4 regions of the Streptomyces tamarix genome follow, and region 1 is predicted to be linked to each of the others. Evidence: riboswitches for the same ligand, from Rfam matches in the RefSeq annotation. Region 1 holds a riboswitch; each other region holds the start of a gene.

What was found. A riboswitch is a leader RNA that binds a small molecule or an ion and turns the genes downstream of it on or off. The one in region 1 is predicted to bind cobalamin.
Region 2: linked by a shared signal. The riboswitch ahead of RND61_RS15640 (energy-coupling factor ABC transporter permease) and the one ahead of RND61_RS01490 (ribonucleoside-diphosphate reductase subunit alpha) in region 1 are both predicted to bind cobalamin.
Region 3: linked by a shared signal. The riboswitch ahead of RND61_RS19565 (ABC transporter substrate-binding protein) and the one ahead of RND61_RS01490 (ribonucleoside-diphosphate reductase subunit alpha) in region 1 are both predicted to bind cobalamin.
Region 4: linked by a shared signal. The riboswitch ahead of RND61_RS24030 (ABC transporter substrate-binding protein) and the one ahead of RND61_RS01490 (ribonucleoside-diphosphate reductase subunit alpha) in region 1 are both predicted to bind cobalamin.

What each region holds. Positions count from the first base shown of each region.
Region 1 covers NZ_JAWCTQ010000001.1:336,549-339,781, forward strand. The annotation lists gene RND61_RS01480 (hypothetical protein) at 1-518, shown strand, start outside; gene RND61_RS01485 (GNAT family N-acetyltransferase) at 538-1,080, shown strand; cobalamin riboswitch at 1,113-1,247, shown strand; gene RND61_RS01490 (ribonucleoside-diphosphate reductase subunit alpha) at 1,393-3,233, shown strand, end outside.
Region 2 covers NZ_JAWCTQ010000017.1:3,733-6,965, reverse strand. The annotation lists gene dhaL (dihydroxyacetone kinase subunit DhaL) at 1-571, shown strand, start outside; gene RND61_RS15645 (PTS sugar transporter subunit IIA domain-containing protein) at 568-996, shown strand; cobalamin riboswitch at 1,031-1,232, shown strand; gene RND61_RS15640 (energy-coupling factor ABC transporter permease) at 1,261-1,953, shown strand; gene RND61_RS15635 (energy-coupling factor ABC transporter substrate-binding protein) at 1,950-2,339, shown strand; gene cbiQ (cobalt ECF transporter T component CbiQ) at 2,345-3,091, shown strand; gene RND61_RS15625 (energy-coupling factor ABC transporter ATP-binding protein) at 3,091-3,233, shown strand, end outside.
Region 3 covers NZ_JAWCTQ010000024.1:87,586-90,818, forward strand. The annotation lists gene RND61_RS19560 (phosphorothioated DNA-binding restriction endonuclease) at 1-604, shown strand, start outside; cobalamin riboswitch at 1,456-1,635, shown strand; gene RND61_RS19565 (ABC transporter substrate-binding protein) at 1,666-2,709, shown strand; gene RND61_RS19570 (FecCD family ABC transporter permease) at 2,706-3,233, shown strand, end outside.
Region 4 covers NZ_JAWCTQ010000036.1:13,907-17,139, reverse strand. The annotation lists gene RND61_RS24035 (FecCD family ABC transporter permease) at 1-469, opposite strand, end outside; gene RND61_RS24030 (ABC transporter substrate-binding protein) at 466-1,503, opposite strand; cobalamin riboswitch at 1,542-1,740, opposite strand; gene RND61_RS24025 (lysozyme) at 1,965-2,789, shown strand; gene RND61_RS24020 (hypothetical protein) at 3,179-3,233, shown strand, end outside.

The sequences.
Region 1 (3,233 bases):
CCGGACTGGAGGCCCGCGCCGCCGCCCTGCAGACCCGGCCCGAGCACGTGTACGTGACGGAGGCGGACGGCTTCGACCTGGCCGAGCAGTCCGTGGGCGTCCTCGGCGACGACGGCTTCTCCGCCACGTACGTCTCCCCGGGCGGCGGCGCGATCACCCTCGCCGTCGAGCGCGGCGGGGTCGACGCGGCGAGCTGCGCGGAGCTCCCCGCGGTTTCGGCCACCGGCCCCGCCGGCACCCCCTGCGAGAAGGACGGCGCGGGCTGGTACCGCGCCTCGGACGGCGCCCACGCGTACGTGCGCGCCGAGAACGGGCTGCGCGTCCGGGTCAGCGCCGACCGCTCCGTCGACCGCGACACGTTGCGCGGCGCCGCCGAGCGGGCGCACCGCGCCTCCGACGAGGAGCTGGACGCGGTCCTGCCCGAGCTCCGGCCCGGCGCCGGGGAGCCCGTCGAACGCGGCGACCTGCCGCCCGTGGGCGACGGGGCGCCCCGAAACGACGTGGGCGCGAGCGGCTGATCCCGCCACACTGGGGCCCATGGACGCCACTTGGACCCCACCCGCCGCACCGAGCACCACCGACTTCGCCATCCGCCCCGTACGCCCCGCCGAGCACCGCGCCCTGGGCGAGATCAGCGCCCGCGCCTACCTCGACGGCGGGCTGCTCCAGTACGGGGCCGACGACCCCTACCTCGACCTGCTGCGCGACGTGCCGCGCCGGGCCGCCGAGGCCGAGGTGCTCGTCGCCGTCGACCCGGACGGCACGCTCCTGGGCGGCGTGACGTTCGTCCCGTCCGACGGCAGCCCGTGGGCGGACATCGCGGGACCGGACGAGGCCGAGTTCCGGGTGCTCGCCGTGTCCGGCGCGGCGCGCGGACGGGGCGTGGGCGAGGCGCTCGTACGGGCGTGCGCCGACCGGGCACGCGCCGTCGACGGCTGCGCGCGGCTCGTCCTGTCGGTCGTCCCGCAGGCCCGCGGCGCCCGGCGGCTGTACGACCGGATGGGCTTCGCCAGGGCCCCGCAGCGGGACTGGGAGCCCCTGCCCGGTCTGCCCCTCCTCGCGTACGAGCTGACACTCTGACACAACATGTGGGGGGTGCCGTATCCCGCGCCCCCCACATGTATGCTCGTGCTCGCTGTCGTAGCAGGGGAATCCGGTGCGAGTCCGGAACTGTCCCGCAACGGTGTACCGGTGTGCCCTTCGCGTACCCCACAAGTCCGACGACCTGCCGACAGCGCACCCGGACCGTCCGGCCCGGGTGCCCAGACGTCCGGGCCTCGCGGAGTGGGCCGGCGGACGCGGTCACGCACGCCCCCGTGCCCAAGGGCGGGGTGCGCCCGCTTCCCGCCTCCCCGCCGTGCGGCCCCGAGCCGAGCGAGGGAGAGCCCCCACGTGACCATCGCGCCAGCGGATCCGGCCTCAGCCACCGAAGCCGACGCTCCCGGGACCGCGTTGCTGCGGACCCTGACCGACCTCACCGCGGACCTTCCCGACACCGACCCCGGCCGGGTCGCCGCCGCCGCCCTGCGCGGCCGGCACGCCGGGTCGGACGAGGCCGAACTCCGGGAGCTCGCCACCGAGGCGGCGGCCGGCCTGATCGCCGAGGACCCGGCGTACTCCAGGCTCGCCGCCCGGCTGCTGGCCCGCGCGATCACCGACGAGGCCGCCGGCCAGGGAGCGGTGGCGTTCTCCGCGTCGGTCGCCGTCGGCCACCGCGAAGGGCTCATCGCCGACCGGACCGCCGACTTCGTCGCCCGCCACGCCGACCGGCTCGACGCGGTGATCGACCCGGCGGCCGACGACCGCTTCGGCTACTTCGGGCTGCGCACCCTGTACTCCCGCTACCTGCTGCGCCACCCGATCACCCGCAAGGTCGTCGAGACCCCGCAGCAGTTCCTGCTCCGCGTCGCCTGCGGACTGGCGGAGGACGGCACCGCGCGCGCCCTCGGCGAGGTCGAGGCGCTGTACGGGCTGATGAGCCGGCTCGACTACCTGCCCTCCTCCCCCACCCTGTTCAACTCGGGCACCCGCCACCCCCAGATGTCCTCCTGCTACCTGCTGGACTCCCCCCAGGACGAGCTGGACTCCATCTACGACCGCTACCACCAGGTGGCGCGGCTGTCGAAGCACGCGGGCGGCATCGGCCTGTCGTACTCCCGCATCCGCGCCCGCGGTTCGCTGATCCGCGGCACCAACGGCCACTCCAACGGCATCGTCCCGTTCCTGAAGACGCTCGACGCGTCGGTCGCCGCCGTCAACCAGGGTGGTCGCCGCAAGGGCGCCGCCGCGGTCTACCTGGAGACCTGGCACGCCGACATCGAGGAGTTCCTGGAGCTCCGCGACAACACCGGCGAGGACGCCCGCCGCACCCACAACCTGAACCTGGCGCACTGGATCCCGGACGAGTTCATGCGCCGCGTCAACGCCGACGCCCCGTGGTCGCTGTTCTCCCCGTCGGACGTGCCCGAGTTGGTCGACCTGTGGGGCGAGGAGTTCGACGCCGCGTACCGGGCCGCCGAGGCGAAGGGCCTGGCCCGCAAGACGATGCCGGCCCGCGACCTGTACGGCCGGATGATGCGGACCCTCGCGCAGACCGGCAACGGCTGGATGACGTTCAAGGACGCCGCGAACCGCACCGCCAACCAGACCGCCGAGCCGGGCCACACGGTCCACTCCTCGAACCTGTGCACCGAGATCCTGGAGGTCACGGACGACGGGGAGACCGCGGTCTGCAACCTGGGCTCGGTGAACCTGGGCGCGTTCGTCGCCGGCGACGGCATCGACTGGGAGCGGCTGGACGAGACGGTCCGCACCGCGGTGACGTTCCTCGACCGGGTCGTCGACATCAACTTCTACCCGACCGAGCAGGCCGGCCGGTCCAACGCCCGCTGGCGCCCGGTGGGCCTGGGCGCGATGGGCCTCCAGGACGTCTTCTTCAAGCTGCGGTTGCCGTTCGACTCGCCCGAGGCGCGCGCCCTGTCCACGCGGATCGCCGAGCGGATCATGCTCGCCGCGTACGAGGCGTCCGCCGACCTGGCCGAGCGCAGCGGCCCGCTGCCCGCCTGGGACAAGACCCGCACGGCGCGCGGCGTGCTGCACCCCGACCACTACGACGTGGAGCTGACCTGGCCGGAGCGGTGGGCGGCGCTGCGCGAGCGCGTCGCCTCCGTCGGCCTGCGCAACTCGCTGCTCCTCGCGATCGCGCCGACCGCGACGATCGCGTCCATCGCGGG
Region 2 (3,233 bases), on a different contig from region 1:
GGCCGCCGCCGCGGCGGCCGTGGACCGGGAGGCCGACCGCCTCACCGACCTGGACTCCACGATCGGCGACGCCGATCACGGGGCGAACATGCGGCGCGGCTTCGCGGCGGTGACGGCGGCGCTGGAGGCGGAGCCGCAGCCCACGCCGGGCGCGGTGCTGCTGGTCGCGGGGCGGCGGCTGGTCTCGACGGTCGGCGGGGCGTCCGGCCCGCTGTACGGGACGCTGCTGCGCCGCGCGGGCAAGGCGCTGGGCGACGCCGCCGAGGTGACGCCGCAGGCCCTCGCCGAGGCGCTCGGCGCGGGCGTCGCGGCGGTGGCTCAGCTCGGCGGGGCGGCGGCCGGGGACAAGACGATGCTGGACGCGCTGGAGCCCGGTGTCGACGCGCTCGGGCGGGGCGGCGACTTCGCGGTGGCCGCGCGGGCCGCCGCCGAGGGCGCGGCGGCGACCGTGCCGATGCTCGCCCGCAAGGGGCGGGCCAGCTACCTCGGGGAGCGGTCGGTCGGTCACCAGGACCCGGGTGCCACCTCGTCGGCACTGCTGTTCGCGGCGCTCGAGGAGGTGGCCGCGTGACCGGGGCGGGCACGGCGAAAGCGGGCGGGCCGGTCGGGATCGTCCTCGTCTCGCACAGCGCCCAGGTCGCCGCGGCCGTCGTGGAGTTGGCGCGCGGCCTGGCCGGTGGGGCGGCCGGGGTGCCGGTGGCGGCGGCGGGCGGCGGTCCGGACGGCGGGCTCGGCACCGACGCGGAGCTGATCGCCCGGGCGGCGCACGAGGTGGACCGGGGCGCCGGCGTGGCGGTGCTCGTGGACCTGGGCAGCGCCGTCCTGACGGTGAAGGCGCTGCTCGCCGAGGGCGACGAGCTGCCGGAGGGGACGCGACTGGTGGACGCGCCGCTCGTGGAGGGCGCGGTCGCGGCCGTGGTCACCGCGGCGGCGGGCGGCGGACTCGAAGCGGTGGAGGCCGCGGCCTCAGAGGCGTACCAGTACCGCAAGGCGTGACCGGGACGCGGTTGTGAGGGGGCAGGACAACGCACTACTGTCGCAGGGCCTTGGTGTACGGGAAACCGGTGTGAAACCGGTGCGGCCCTCGCCACTGTGATCGGGAAGTCCGGCTCCACCCCCCGCGAAGGCGGGGAAGCCACTGGACCGCCGCGGGAGACCGCGGCGTCCGGGAAGGCGGAGCCGAGGCGGTACGACCCGTCAGCCAGGAGACCGGCCAAGGCGCGTTGTCCATCCACGAGGTGCTGGAGAGGGTCTTCCCACATGCACATAGCCGAGGGGTTCCTGCCCCGGGAGCACGCGGTCGCCTGGACGGTGGCGGCCGCCCCGTTCGTCGTCCACGGTGTCCGGGCCCTGACCCGGGAGGTCAGGGCCAACCCCGATTCGACGCTGCTGCTCGGCGCGGCGGGGGCGTTCACGTTCGTCCTGTCCGCGTTGAAGATCCCGTCCGTGACGGGCAGCTGCTCCCACCCCACCGGTACGGGGCTGGGCGCCATCCTGTTCCGGCCGCCGGTCATGGCGGTGCTCGGCACGATCACCCTGCTGTTCCAGGCGCTGCTGCTGGCGCACGGCGGGCTCACGACGCTCGGCGCGAACGCCTTCTCCATGGCGGTCGTCGGCCCGTGGGCCGGGTACGGGACGTACCGGCTGCTGCGCCGGTCCGGTGTGCCGCTGATGGGAGCCGTGTTCTCCGGCGCGTTCGTCGCGGACCTGTCCACGTACTGCGTGACGAGCGTGCAGCTGGCGCTGGCGTTCCCCGACCCGGGCAGCGGCTTCGCGGGGGCGCTCGCGAAGTTCGGGGGGATCTTCGCGGTGACGCAGGTGCCGCTCGCGGTCAGCGAGGGCCTGTTGACGGTCCTGGTGATGCGGCTGCTGCGGCAGTCCAGCAAGGGCGAGTTGGCGCGGCTCGGGGTGCTCCCGGCGGCGGGCGCGACGAAGGGGACGACGGTCCGATGAGCCGTGACGCGAGGATCAACGCCCTGATCCTGCTGGTGGTCGCGGCGCTGGCGGTGCTGCCGCTGGCGCTGGGTCTCGGCGAGGGCGAGGAGGAGCCGTTCGCGGGCGCCGACGCGCAGGCGGAGACGGCGATCACGGAGAACGCCCCGGACTACGAGCCGTGGTTCACCCCGCTGTACGAACCGCCGTCCGGGGAGGTCGAGTCGGCGCTGTTCTCCCTGCAGGCGGCGCTCGGTGCGGGGGTGCTGGCGTACTACTTCGGGCTGCGGCGCGGCCGGCGGCAGGGCGCGGAGCGGGCCCGGGCCGGTGCCTCCGCCGGTGCCGGGGGCGGGGGCGGTGCCGCGGCCGGCGCCCGGGCCGACGGGCCCGCGGCGTCCGGGGAGTAGCGCGGGTGCTGCCCATCGACGTGGTGGCGCACGGCAGTCGCTGGCGCCGCCGCCATCCGGCCGAGAAGGCCGTGCTGGGCTTCGGGTTGACGGGGTGCGCGGTGTCCCTGCCGCCGTGGCCGGGCGCGGCCTTGGTCATGGCGGTGGCGGTGGCGGTGCTGCTGGGCCCGGCCGGGGTGGCGCCGCGCCGGCTGTGGCGGGCGTGGCGGCTGCCGCTCGGGTTCTGCGTGACGGGCGCCGTGCCGCTGCTGTTCCAGGTCGGCGGTCCGGCCGGGTTCGTGGCGCTGGCGCCGGGAGGCCCGGTGCACGCCGGCCAGGTGTTGCTGCGCACGTCGGCGGCGTCGCTGGGGCTGCTGCTGTTCGCGTTCACCACGCCCGTGTCGGACGTGCTGCCCCGGCTCGTGCGGGCCGGGGTGCCGGCGCCGGTGGTGGACGTCGCGCTGGTGATGTACCGGATCGGCTTCCTGCTGCTGGACGCGGTGGCGCGGATCCGGCAGGCGCAGGCGGCGCGGCTCGGGCTGGCGGGCCGCGCGGCGGCGTGGCGGTCGGTGGCGGGGCTGGCCGCGACGGCGTTCGTGCGGGCCTTCGACCGGGCGGCGCGGTTGCAGACGGGGCTCGCGGGGCGCGGTTACGACGGCACGCTGCGGGTGCTGGTGCCCGACGCGCGGGTGGACCGGCGTTTCCTCGCCGCGACGGCGGCGCTGCTGGCGGCGGTGGTCGCCCTCACCCTGGTACTGGAGAGGTGGCTGTGATGCCGGGACCCGCCGTGGTCGAGCTGGTCGGGGCGGGGTTCGCCTACGAGGACGGTCCCGCCGTGCTGTCCGGGATCGACTTCGCCGTGCCGGAGGGGCGGTCGCTGGCCGTGCTGGGCCGCAACGGAAGCGGCAAGACGAC
Region 3 (3,233 bases), on a different contig from region 1:
GCGGGCCCGGGGGGCGCACGGCCGCCTCCGCCCCGACGTCGAGGCGCTGTTGGCCGACCCGGGCACGCTGACCGCGGCCGTACGCCTCCTGCTGGAGCAGCACTTCACCCCCGCGCTGGAGGCGCCCGTCTGCGACGCCGTCGGGCTCGACCTCGCCGTCGACCTCGGCGACGCCGCGTACGCCCCCGCCGGACGGAAGCGACGCCGGCGCCGGGCCGGTTTCGCCGAGGAGGTACTGCACGCCTACGCGTACGCCTGCGCCTTCTGCGGGTTCGACGGCGCCCTCGGCCGCAACCCCGTCGGCCTGGAGGCGGCGCACGTGCGCTGGCACAGCCAGGACGGCCCGGACGAGGCGAACAACGGCCTGGCCCTGTGCTCCCTGCACCACGCCCTCTTCGACCTCGGCGCCCTCGGGCTCCTGCCCGACCTCCGCATTCAGGTCTCCGAGCTGTACGTCGCCCGTGGCGCGGCCGGCCGCGCCGTCGACGAGCTCCACGGCCGTCCCGTCGCGGCGCCCCGCCCCGGACGCCCCACCGTCGACCCGCGGTTCGTCCTCTGGCACGGCCAGCAGGTCTTCAAGCGCCCCGGGGCCCAGGCCGCGTAGCCCTCGGCGGACACGTCGGCGCGGGGGCGGTCGTGTTCGTCGTCCGAGGTGCTGTTCCCCGGCGCCACGGCCTGCCGTTCGAGGCCCGGACGTCCTCGGGACCTCCGACCGCCGCGCCCTGCCGTTCGAGTCCGGGATCCCGCAACGTCACCGACCACCGCGCCCCCCTGGACCGCGGTGTGCCCAAGAGGCCGGAGACGAGGGCGGCCCCGCGCGGACGTCTCGTCCGCCGGGGGCACCGGGCCTGAGCGCCCGCGGACCTCTCGGCACGCCGTCGGGGCACCGGGCCGGGCCCTCCACGGTCCTCTCCGGCACACCCGCCGCGGGGCGATGGCGGTCGCCGCCCTCGTGCCCGGCGCCGCCCGCGCCGACGCGGCCGCACCGCTACGAGTCGTGAGTCCGTCCGGGCCCCGAGGAGCTCCACGGAGCGGCGCGCCCGCGCCGCGCAGGACACGGCCACCGGGGCCGGGGGCGCCGGGGCCGCCCTCCCCCGACACCCGGACGCCGGCGCCGACGGTAACCGGACGTGCGACGTCGGGAAACCGCCGGCGCTGTTCCAGGTCGCCACCGCGCGCGTGTGGGGGTGGCCCGGCTCCAGCCCGTCGATGTGCGCCGAGTCGGCCCTGGCCCCTGTCCCTTCGACGAACGCGCCGGGAGTGTCCTCGTCCCGGGTGACGACCTCGTGGCGTTCGATCGTCTCGGTGGGCTTGTCGGTCGGCGGTGTCCACGAGACGTCGACGCCGTGGCCCTGGTGACGATGACGGTCGGCGCCGGGGCGGTCCGTGCGGCGTGGCGGAGGGCGCGGGGCGTGCGCGCGGGCCCGCGCCCCCTTTGACCCGGGCTGGACGGACCGTAGTATCACCTGGTCATCGCCGCGACGGGAAACAGGAAGCCGGTGCGAATCCGGCACGGTCCCGCCACTGTGACCGGGGAGTACACCCTTCGACACGCCACTGCGCGCCGCGCGGGAAGGCCAAGGGAAGGAGCGTCGATCCGGGAGTCAGGACACTGGCCTGTCGCGGGCCCGTTCCGAGGAGCGCGGACTCCCCAGGAGGCTTCACGTGTACGACGGCACGTCCCGTCCCCCGCTGTTCACCCCTGCCCGCCGACGCCGCGCCCTGCGGGTGGCGGCCGCGGCCATGGCCCTGTCGGCGGCCCTGCTCGCCGCCGGCTGCGGATCGTCGCACGACACCGCCCGGGACCCGAGGGTCACGGCCCCGTCGGCCGACGGCTTTCCCGTCACCGTCGACAACTGCGGCGTGAGGACGACGTACGAGGAGCCGCCCTCCCGCGTCGTCACCATCCACCAGCACCCGGCGGAACTCATGCTCGCCCTCGGCCTGGGGGACCGCATGGTCGGCACCGCCTTTCCCGACTCCGCCGTCCTGCCCGAACTGCGGAAGGACTACGAGTCGATTCCACAACTGGCGGAGAAGGAACCGTCGTTCGAGACGGTCCTGGAGGCCGAGCCAGACCTCGTCTACGGCGGCTACGGCAGCGCCTTCGCCGGGAACGAGGGCCGCTCCCGCGAGGCGTTCACCGACGCGGGCATCGACACCCACCTCAACCGCGAGTACTGCGGCGAGAAGCGGGTCACGATGGACGACACCTACGACGAGATCCGCACCGTCGGCACGATCTTCGGCGTGCCCGACCAGGCGGACGAGTTGGTCTCCGACCTCCGGGCGCGGGTCGCCAGGGCCGCGAAGGCCGTCGAGGGCCAGCCCGCGGTGCCCGTCTTCGTGTACGACAGCGGCGACAAGGCCCCGTTCACCGCGGGTGGCAGGAGCCTGGGCACCGAAGTGATCCGGCTGGCCGGCGGCACGAACGTCTTCGCCGACCTCGACGACGTCTTCGGCGACGTCTCCTGGGAGCAGGTCGTCGAGCGCAAGCCGGAGGTCATCGCGATCTACGACTACGCCGGTGCCGGGAGTGTCGAGCGGAAGAAGGAGTTCCTGCTGTCGCAGCCCGCTCTGAAGGACGTGCCCGCCATCAGGAACAAGCGGTTCGTCGTCCTGCCGCTGACCGCCACCCTGGTCGGCGTGCGCTCCGCGTACGCGGTGGAGGACCTGGCCCGCGGCATCCACCCCGAGAGCTTCGCGTGACGGCCCCGGTCACCGGCACCGGCACCGGGCGGGTCGCGCGGCGGCGGCAGGGCGGCGGGCGGGCGGGCCGGGCCGGCCTCGCCGTCACCCTCGCCGCCTTGGCCGTCCTGCTGGTGCTCTCCGCCACGGCGGGCCTGGCCATCGGCTCGGTGCGGGTGCCGCCCGGCCAGGTGTGGGGCATCGTGACCCACGCGCTGGGCGCCGGTTGGTCGACCCCGGACTGGTCCGGGGCACGGGAGACGATCGTGCTGGACGTACGGGCGCCGCGGGTGCTGCTCGGCGCGGTGGCCGGCGCCGGGCTCGCCGTGGTGGGCACCGCCTTGCAGGCTCTGATCCGCAACCCGCTCGCGGAGCCCTACCTGCTCGGCGTCTCCTCCGGGGCGTCCCTGGGCGCCGTCGTGGTGATCGTGTTCGGGGTGACCCTGCTCGGTCCGGTGTCGCTGTCGGCCGCCGCGTTCGCGGGCGCGCTGGGCGCGCTGCTGCTCGTCTACGCCACCGCCCGCACCGGCGGCCGGATCACCTCC
Region 4 (3,233 bases), on a different contig from region 1:
CGACGCCGGAGAGGACGACCCGGTCGGTGGTGCCGCCGAGGACGTGGCTCAGCAGCATCATCAGCGCGAACGAGCAGACGGCTCCGGCGAACGCCCCGGCGGACACCGACAGCGCGCCCCCGCCGACGCCGAGGACGACGACGAGGACCGCCCCGGTGGAGGCCCCGGAGGAGACACCGAGGACGAAGGGGTCGGCGAGCGGGTTGCGGAGCAGGGACTGCAGGACGGCCCCGCACACGGCGAGGCCGGCGCCGCACACGGCGGCGAGCAGGGTCCGGGGCAGCCGCAGCTCCCACACGATGCCGTCGCGGATCGCGGTGAGGCCGGACGGGGCGCCGCCGAGGTGGGCGGCGACGGTGGACCACACGTCGGTGACGCCGATGTCGGCGGGCCCGATGGTGATGGCGAGGGCGACGGACACGGCGAGTGCCGCGAGCCCCGCCGCCGTGCGCAGCAGGGCGGCGGTCACCGGGCGAGGCCGAACCGGCGGAGGGCGGCGGCGACCTGTTCGACGCCTTCGACGGTCCGGATGGTCGGGTTCATGGCCTGGCCGCTGAGCAGGACGTACCGCTTGCGGCGCACGGCGTCCATGTTCCGGGTCACGGGGTGGGACTCCAGGAACTCGATCTTCTTGGCGGCGCTCTCCGCCGTCTGCGACCTGCGGGTGAGGTCGCCGATCACGAGCACGTCGGGGTTGCGGTCGGCGACCGTCTCCCAGGTGACCTGGGGCCATTCCTCGGTGGTGTCGTCGAAGGCGTTCTTCGCGCCGAGCTCGCGGGTGATGACGCCGGGCGCGCCGCAGCAGCCCGCCAGGTACGGGGACTCGGCGTCGGAGAACCAGTACATGAGGGTGACGTCCGACGCGTCGAGGCCCTTCTTCGCCTCGGCGACGCGGGAGGTGAGGCTCCGGACGAGGGCGTCGCCGCGCTCCTCCACGCCGAAGACGCGGGCCAGGTCCCGCACTTCGCCGTGGACGGCGGCCATGGTGAGGGGCCGGGTGCGGACGCCGTCGCCGTCGCCGCTGTTGTCCTTGCCCTCGCAGTCGGACGGGGAGAGGTACGTCGGTACGCCGAGCCGCTCGAACCGGTCGCGGGTGGCGACCCCGCCCTTGCCTAGGGTGGAGGCGAACGAGGCGGCGACGAAGTCGGGTTCGGCGTCGAGGACCTTCTCGAACGACGGCTGGTTCTCGGCGAGGCGCTCGACGCGGGCGTTCTCCTTCTCCAGCCCCTTCATGACCGGGTCGGTCCAGGTGGCCGTGCCGGCCATGCGGTCGGCGAGGCCGAGGGCGAGGAGGATCTCGGTGGCGCCCTGGTCGAGGGAGACGGCGCGGCGCGGGCCGTCCCCGGTGATCTCGACCCGGCGCCCGCAGTTCTCGATCACGCGGGTCGCGGCGTCGTCCCGGGGCGGGGAGGAGCCGTCGGAGGGGGCGCCGCCGCAGCCGGTCAGGAGGAGGGTGCCGCACAGGGCGGCGGCGGGCAGGCGCGCTGGACGCGGAAAGGGCACGGAGCCGTCCTCGGTGTCGAGGGCCCATGCGCGGGGCCCGTCCGTACGGTGCGCCAGCAGGTCTTCGGACTCGGGATCATCCGGACGGGGCGCCTTCCCGGGCCGGTGCGCGGCCCAGTGGCATCGGTTGCCCCGCCCGTCACCCTCACCGCTGCGCGTCAGTTCCGGATTCGCACCGGATTCCCTGACTCGTCGTACGCGTGCGTACGGAGTGCGACTGGCCCCGGCAACGTAGCACAGCCCGGTGGGGGTCGAGTCCGGGGGGCGGGGCCGCCGGGCCGCGGGGACGCGCCCGCGCCGGGGCGGGGCCGGCTCTGAAAACCCCCGCCGTCGCCGCAGTTCGGCACCGGTTTCGGTGGCGTAGACCAACGGCGGTTCCGTTCGCCCTTCCGCGGCGCGTTCTACGTGCGTAGCGTGAAGCGTAACCTGTCATGTTCACACCAGGTTTTCGGAGGCACGCCATGCCCGTGCACAGATCCGGAACGACCCGAACCGCCATGGCCACGGCCCTGCTCGCCGTCCTGGCCCTCCTCCTGGCCCTCCCGGGAGCGGCGAGCGCCGCCGACGGCCCCGGCAAGCCGCCCCGGGGCAGCGCCCGCATGGGGACGGGCGTCGCCGCCCACGACGGCGTCGGCGGCGTCCCCGCAGGCCCCTACGCCACCCAGACGGAGGGCGTGGACGTCTCCAGCCACCAGGGCAACGTCGACTGGTCCGCCCTCTGGACGAGCGGGGTGCGGTGGGCCTACGTGAAGGCCACCGAGGGGACGTACTACAAGAACCCGTACTTCCCGCAGCAGTACAACGGCTCGTACGGCATCGGCATGATCCGGGGCGCGTACCACTTCGCGACCCCCGACACGGCCGGCGGCGCCGCCCAGGCCGACTACTTCGTCGACAACGGCGGCGGCTGGTCCCGCGACGGGAAGACCCTGCCGGGCGCGCTCGACATCGAGTGGAACCCCTACGGCGCGGCCTGCTACGGCAAGACCCAGGCCGGCATGGTCAGTTGGATCCGCGACTTCCTCGCCCGCTACAAGTACCGCACCGGCCGCGACGCGGTGATCTACACGGCGACGAGCTGGTGGAGGCAGTGCACCGGCGACTACGGCGGCTTCGCCTCGGCCCATCCGCTGTGGATCGCCCGCTACAACACCACCGTGGGCGAACTCCCCGCCGGTTGGGCGTACCACACGATGTGGCAGTACACCTCCTCGGGCCCGATCGTCGGCGACCACAACCGGTTCAACGGCGCCTACGACCGCGTCCAGGCCCTCGCCAACGGCTGACCGGCCCCCGTCCACGGGCCCGCGCGGACGCACACGGGCGCGGGCACGGCGACGGCAACGGCAACGGCCGAACACCGCAGCCCCGTACGGGGGCGCGGCGGGCGGCGCGTACCCGCCGGGCGGGCCGGGCGCCGGGCGGGCCGGGCACCGCCCGGACGCGCCGGACGGCGGGGGCCGGGGCGGCCTTCACCGCCCGACCGGCCCGGTCCGCGCGGGGTCACCGGCCGGCGCGCGCGACGACGAGGGCCCCGGCGGGAGGCGCCGTGTACGCCAACCGGGCGACAGCCGGGGGGAATTCCGTGCGACGGCGCACCGGGGCTGGGAACCTCACCGACTGACCAGCCGCGCCGCACCACGGCGGCGCCGGCGACCAGAGAGGAGCACCTCACGTGACAGGCACCCCCACGCGGATCGGCGAGCGGCACGTCGCGGCCGTCCTGGCCA